Regions from separate parts of the Heliomarina sp. genome, predicted to be linked through region 3. Evidence: riboswitches for the same ligand, from Rfam matches in the RefSeq annotation. Region 3 holds a riboswitch; each other region holds the start of a gene.
What was found. Region 3 has a riboswitch for cobalamin ahead of ACU0FH_RS22765 (energy-coupling factor ABC transporter permease). Riboswitches for the same ligand answer to the same signal wherever they lie in the genome.

Region 1 (2,197 bases), on a different contig from region 3:
GGTTTTCGATCCCCTTGATCGGTGCGCCATGCTCGCGGATGTTGGTCAGCATCAGCGCCACGCCACCGCCGCGTTTCGACAACTGCAGCGCAGAATTGATGCCGCGCCCGATGCTTTCCATGTTGTCTTCCAGACGCAGCAGGAAACAGGAGACGAATTCGCCTCGTGCTTTTTTCCCGGCGTTGAGAAAGGTCGGCGTCGCGGGTTGGAACCGTCCGTCGATGATCTCTTCCATGATCTTGAGCGCAAGCGTTTCGTCGCCCCGCGCCAGCGTCAGCGCGACCATGACGACACGGTCCTCGAACCGCTCAAGGTAACGCTGCCCGTCCCATGTCTTCAGTGTGTACGAGGTGTAATACTTGTAAGCTCCTAGAAAGGCGGGAAAGCGGAATTTCTTGGCCCAGGCCGCATCCCAGATCTTGCGCAGGAAGGTCGGCTCGTACTGCTCAAGCACGGCGCCTTCGTAGTAACCTTCCTCGACGAGATAACCGAGCTTTTCCTCGAGCGAGTGAAAGAACACGGTGTTCTGGTTCACGTGCTGAAGGAAATACTGACGCGCCGCCTTGCGGTCGGCATCGAACTGAATCTTGCCGTCCTCGTCATAGAGGTTCAGCATCGCGTTCAGCGCGTGAAAGTCGAGGTTCGCGGTTAGGCTGGAATCGAGCATTCTTGTCCCCAAAATGTCTCAAGCCCGGCCTTGACGCGGGCGATATCGGTATCGGTTCCGGCAAGCTCGAAACGGTAGAGCACCGGCACATTGCATTTGCGGGCGATGACACCGCCCGCCTGCGCGAAAGTCGCGCCGAAATTCCGGTTTCCCCCGGCAATGACGCCGCGCAGCGGGGCGCGACGTTCAGGAGCGTTCAGAAAGCGGATCACCTGCCGGTGCACCGCGCCCCGCCCATGCGCATCCGCATATGTCGGGCAGATCAGAACGTAAGGCGCGCGGATATCCGGGAAAGCCTCGGTCTCGTCAATGGGGATTCGGTCCGCCGCGAGGTCAAGCTTTTCCACGAAGCGCCGGGTATTGCCCGATCGCGAAGAGAAAAAGACAAGCCCGCTCATGGCTTAGAATCCCCATCCGGAAAATTTACGACAGACGTCCGATCATGTCCGGACGGAACCCGGCCCAGTGCTCGTCCCCGGCGATCACGACCGGAGCCTGACGATAGCCCATTTCCTGAACCCGTTCCATAGCGGCGGCGTCCTGAGTCAGGTCGACCACGTCGTAGTTCAGCCCGCGTGCGTCCAGCGCACGAGTGGTTGCGGTGCATTGTACGCATGCCGGTTTGGAATACACTGTGATCGTCATTGTCTGGTCCCTTGCCAATTTTCAGAGCCGTCTGAGTCGGGACTCGAAGAGAGGCGCTTTTGCCCCTGTCTTCCCTCCCGGACCCACCGTCCGTGGTCGTCATCTTCGCCGCCTTGGCAGGTCTCCTGACTTCGCGGCTCAATCGCCTTGGCCCGCCTTCCCGGAACGTGAATTCCAGTGGTTTCGGGCCTTGGCTTGCCGCTTACAGTTGCGGGGGCAGTGCCGGATTCTCACCGGTTTCCCTCTTTGCTGACGAGTCACCTCGTGAGCACCAAAGCTACAGCATATTGTGTCAGTGACGGGTGGGGTGTCAATATCTAGCGGCGGCCGCCGGGGCGATTTTTTTTCATTGTGACGGAGAAAGGTGACTGCCATGTGATGGTCGCTCAGTCGGCGCAGGCAGTCTTGGACCCGGCGCGTCAAGGGCGCGGTAAAAGTCCGGCAAGAGGGCTGCCCCACGAAAATGCCCAAGCCCGTCCCTAAAGGCAACTGCGAAATCGCCCAATTGCGGCCGGCAGGATCGGTTGACCAAAATTAGGGCGTGTTGTGCCGGGATCCGCCGCGCCAATGCACCGCATCAAGCCCTCTTCCCCTGCGGCGGGAATCCGCGCTACATCGGCGACATGACTCGCAGACCGGCCCATTTCCTGCTGACAAGCCTTGCCGCGATCCTGATCGCGCTGGTCAGTGTCCTGTCTGCTCACCTCATGGCGCCCGACCGCGACGAACCCGCGCGCGAGATGGCCGCTCTCGGCCTCGGGCTCAGCTATGATGACATCTGCGGCGACCTTGAGGGTGCCCATGAGCATCGCTGCCCGTTCTGCCGATTGCTGCCCGAGGCGCCGGATATGCGCCCCGAACTGGCTGAGGGTCAGCTGCGCTATT
Region 2 (2,197 bases), on a different contig from region 3:
ATCGAGTGATCCGGAAGGAAATGGTTCCATGTCGTCGGGTAGTGGAACTTGAGCAGAGAACCCGCGTCATCGAAAGGCACGCGACCAAGGCGACGCCGGACCGCGATGTCACCCGACATTGTGTAACTTTTCGCACCAACTTTCAGCGGCATGCGTGCCAGGCGATATTGCCCCGCGGTGTCAATGTGAAAGCGCGACGGAAGATTTGCGTTTTCGCAGCGATCGAAATGGGCTGCAAGTGCTGGCGGCGTTTCTCCCTCTTCGACGCCGGTCACGGCCGGATCATCTGGGAAAGTACGGCAAAGCGCCGGATGGTTGCCGCCGCAATGGTAGCATTCACGGTTGTTTTCCCAGACCAGCTTCCAGTTACCTTCCTCGACAATCGTACTTTGATACGCGATCTTGGCATCGGAAAGATCGTGCGGCGCGAGATAAGGCTCGGCCAGGGTCGCGAAGGCGTCGAAATCCGGTGCCTGATCCGCAAGGCAGATGTAAACCAAGCCGGCCAGTTCCCGGCAATGGATCGGCTTGAGGCCATATTTCGACGCGTCGAAATCTGGACCCATATCCCGCGCCCAGAGTAGTTTTCCATCCAGTTCGTAGGTCCATTGGTGGTAGGGGCAGACCAGTTTCGGCACGTGACCCGAAGCAGCCTTGCAAATTATTGAACCGCGATGCCGACAGGTATTGTGAAAGGCGCGGATCACGCCATCCTGGCCTCGGATGATGACGATCCCATAAGCGCCGATCCGATGCGTGACATAGCTGCCCGTTTTCGGCAGAGCGCAGGCCGGAACGGTGTAAAGCCAATCGCGACAAAAGATTTCCTGAATATCCAGAGAGAAAATTTCCGGATCGCTGTAAAATGCTTGCTCCAGCGAGAAGCCGGGCTTGCGCCGGGATAACAGGTTACGCGTATTGGCCTCTGCGTTCATGGCCGAACTCCGAATTCCGGGCGCAGGGCCCGATTGCATGTTGTTCTGCGGATGGCGCATGGAAACGGACCGCCTTACCGAGGATACCGGCATGGCAAAGCGCCGCCTCCACCGCCCCCCGCGGTTTGACGTGATATCAGGCTGGTTTCCGGACTTGGAAAACCCGGACATGTCCGGTGTTTCGACGCCTTCCCAAGGGTCTCCTCCCCAGTGGCCAATGTCGAAACCAGCGCTTTCCTTACCGTTGCGGGGGCAGTTCCGGATTTACACCGGCTTCCCAATTCTCGGTCTTGCGACCGCACCCAATATCTGTCGGGCACCCTAGCCTGAAATATGCGAATCCGACGTACGATTACGACGTCGTATTGCGCGAAACAGACTTGATGGAAATTTTTGGGCTGCTCATTTCCTTGCGTGTGTTTAGAAAGTTCAGGCCTGACCTCATCTGTGAGCGCGACCTGACGCAGGGGCCATTTTGTGACACCACTGATCCCCGTGGCTTGGCAATTTACCTGACCACGAAATCTGCATGCAAGGCGCCAGCCGCTTTAAGGCTTTTGAGAATGTCAATCATATCTCTTGGTGAAACGCCGAGGGCGTTGAGGCCGGACACCACCTGAGAAAGGGAGGTGCCTTCAGGGACTTCAGCCAGAGATACGCCGGGCTCTTCTTCAAGTGCGGCGCCTGTCCGTGGAATGACAATCGGAGCGGCATCGGTAAAAGGATTCGGTTGAACGACGAGAGGCGCTTCTTCTATACGCAGGGTCAGGTTGCCTTGCGACACGGCCACCCGTGAAAGCCGGACGTCATCGCCCATGACTATCGTCCCCGACCGCTGATCGACGACCACCCTCGCCTTGCGTTGGGGTTCGACCAGAATGTTTTCGATGCGGCCAATGGCGTGAGCTGTCGATGCGGTTCGGGTGGCTCCGATATCGAATTCCACGGTGCCGGAATCCCGCATCACCGCGACGGTGCGCCGAAACTCCCGGTTGATCGCGCTTTCAATCCTTCCGGCCGTTGTGAAATCCGGGTCTCGCAAAGCGAGCCTTATGGTCGAAAGTGAGCCGAGTTCAAAATCGATCTCGCGCTCGATCCGGGCGCCAGAGGGAATGGTTCCGGACGTCGGAACGCCCTGAACCACCTCTGCAGCGTCACCGACCGCAGCGGCACCGCCCGCAAGGATTGCACCCTGAGCAACTGCGTATATCTGACCATCGGCAGCGTTCAATGGCGTCATGATCAACGTGCCACCTAAAAGG
Region 3 (2,197 bases):
TACCGGAAACCGGGTCAATCAAGGGCCGTGTCACCGGAACCTTCTTTCACCTGATCGCGAGGTCCGCATGACCGGGTTCGTCAGCTTTGTCGGCTCCGGCCCCGGTGACCCGGAGCTTCTGACGCTCAAGGCGGTGGACCGGATGAAGCGTGCCGATGCGATCCTGTTCGACGATCTTTCCTCGGGGCCGATCCTTGCCCATGCCGGGCGCGGTGCCGATCTGGTCGGTGTCGGCAAGCGGGCAGGGCGACCCTCGCCGAAACAGGACCACGTCAGCCGCCTGCTGGTCGATTACGCGAAAACCGGCGCCCGCGTGGTGCGGCTCAAATCCGGCGATGGAGGCATGTTCGGCCGGCTCGAGGAAGAGTTGATCGCCCTGCGTGAGGCCGGGATCGACTATGAGATCATTCCCGGCATCCCCTCTGCCTGCGCCGCCGCCGCTGCAGCCGGGATCCCGCTGACCCGCCGCTTGACCGCGCGGCGCGTGCAATTCGTCACCGGCCACGATGTTTCGGGGGCCTTGCCCGAGGATCTGAACCTTGCCGCGCTGGCCGATCCGTTGGCAACCACCGTCGTTTTCATGGGCAAACGGACTTTTCCGCGCCTCGCCGATCTACTGACCGGCGCGGGCCTGCCGCCCGACACACCCGCGCTTCTGGCCGAATCCGTCTCGACCCCGGATCAGCAGTTGATGCGCTCCACAGTCGCCGGTCTGGCTGAGCGTTTCGCCAATGACCCGGGGCCCGCCCCGGCGCTGATCCTCTACGGCGCTCTGGCAACCGCCTCTTAACTGTTTCTTCCTTGACCTGAAGGCATGATTTGGCCAATGGTCACGAAACGGTGCTCTCATTTGCTTGAGGGTTAAAAGGGAATGGGGTGCAAGGCCCCGACTGCCCCCGCAACTGTAAGCGGTGTGCCTGTTCAGCGATCCACTGGCGATGCCGCCGGGAAGGAAGAACAGGGCCGATAGCCGCGAGTCAGGAAACCTGCCGTATGAAACCAATTGGGCCTCAAGGCCCGCAAAATCGCCGGGGTTGGCGGAAGGAGACGACAAATGCATATCGAACCAGGCATCGTGCATGGCGCAAAAATGGCGCTGGCCTATGGCACAGCGGCCGCAGCGGCGGGCTATTCGCTCAAGATGATCGCGGATGACCTCAAGACTCACGCGGTGCCCTCCTTTGTCGCCCGGGCCGCCCTTGCTGTCGTGGCCGTGCTGGTCTTCTTCGAAATCCTGCCGCATTTCCCGGTCGGCGTGTCCGAAGTTCACCTGATCCTCGGTACCACGCTCCTGTTGCTTCTCGGGACTGGCCCGGCAGCGGTCGGCCTTGCAGGCGGTCTCGCGATCCAGGGCATGTTCTTCGCCCCGACCGATCTGCCGATGTACTTCGTCAATGTCACCACGCTGCTGGTGCCGCTCTTCGCGATCCACGCCATCGCGCGCAAGGTGCTGCCGCAGGGCGTCGCCTATGTGGACCTCGGCTACGGCGACGTGCTGAAGCTTTCCGTGGCTTACCAGGGCGGTATTGTCGCCTGGGTCGCTTTCTGGGCCTTCTACGGCCAGGGTGTCGGCGCGGAAACCTTCGCCTCGGTTGCCACCTTCGGTGTCGCCTACATGACCGTCGTGCTGATCGAACCGATCGCCGATCTCGCCGTTCTCTGGGTTGCCAAGTCGCTGCGCGGCCTTGAAAAATCCGGCCTCGTCACCCGCCGCCTCTACAACGCGGCCTGAAGACCGGCCAAACCCTGAAGAAAGGAAGCCCCGGTCGCGCAGGCGCCGGGGCTTTTGCATGGCATGGAACATCTTTTCCTGATCGGTATCGGCACCGGCAATCCCGAACATGTCACCGGAGAGGCTCGCCGCACCCTGCGCGAGGCCGACCTTATCCTGATCCCCCGCAAAGGCCCGGACAAGGCCGATCTGGCCGACCTGCGCCAGCAGATCTGCGCCGAGGTGCTCGACGATCCCGCCACCGTCATCCGCGAATTCGACCTGCCGGTCCGCGATGCCTCGGGGGATTACCGCAAAGGCGTGGACGATTGGCACGATGCCATCGCAATGGCATGGGCTGAAGCTATCGCGCGCCACGAAAAACCCGTTCACCGCGTGGCCCTGCTGATCTGGGGCGATCCCTCCCTCTATGACAGTTCGCTCAGAATCGCCGCCCGGCTCACCCCCCAGCCGATGATCCGCGTG

Region 1: it holds a riboswitch for cobalamin, as region 3 does, so the genes downstream of both, nrdH (glutaredoxin-like protein NrdH) here and ACU0FH_RS22765 (energy-coupling factor ABC transporter permease) in region 3, are expected to answer to the same signal.
Region 2: it holds a riboswitch for cobalamin, as region 3 does, so the genes downstream of both, ACU0FH_RS03980 (aromatic ring-hydroxylating oxygenase subunit alpha) here and ACU0FH_RS22765 (energy-coupling factor ABC transporter permease) in region 3, are expected to answer to the same signal.

The regions. Positions count from the first base shown of each region.
Region 1 covers NZ_JBRBUI010000008.1:148,324-150,520, reverse strand. Annotated here, with positions in the region: gene nrdE (class 1b ribonucleoside-diphosphate reductase subunit alpha) at 1-667, opposite strand, end outside; gene nrdI (class Ib ribonucleoside-diphosphate reductase assembly flavoprotein NrdI) at 649-1,065, opposite strand; gene nrdH (glutaredoxin-like protein NrdH) at 1,091-1,312, opposite strand; cobalamin riboswitch at 1,411-1,603, opposite strand; gene ACU0FH_RS01475 (hypothetical protein) at 1,936-2,197, shown strand, end outside.
Region 2 covers NZ_JBRBUI010000016.1:137,795-139,991, forward strand. Annotated here, with positions in the region: gene ACU0FH_RS03980 (aromatic ring-hydroxylating oxygenase subunit alpha) at 1-935, opposite strand, end outside; cobalamin riboswitch at 1,058-1,256, opposite strand; gene ACU0FH_RS03985 (flagellar basal body P-ring protein FlgI) at 1,444-2,197, opposite strand, start outside.
Region 3 covers NZ_JBRBUI010000054.1:974,961-977,157, forward strand. Annotated here, with positions in the region: gene ACU0FH_RS22755 (cobyrinate a,c-diamide synthase) at 1-71, shown strand, start outside; gene cobA (uroporphyrinogen-III C-methyltransferase) at 68-790, shown strand; cobalamin riboswitch at 822-1,008, shown strand; gene ACU0FH_RS22765 (energy-coupling factor ABC transporter permease) at 1,055-1,732, shown strand; gene cobF (precorrin-6A synthase (deacetylating)) at 1,796-2,197, shown strand, end outside.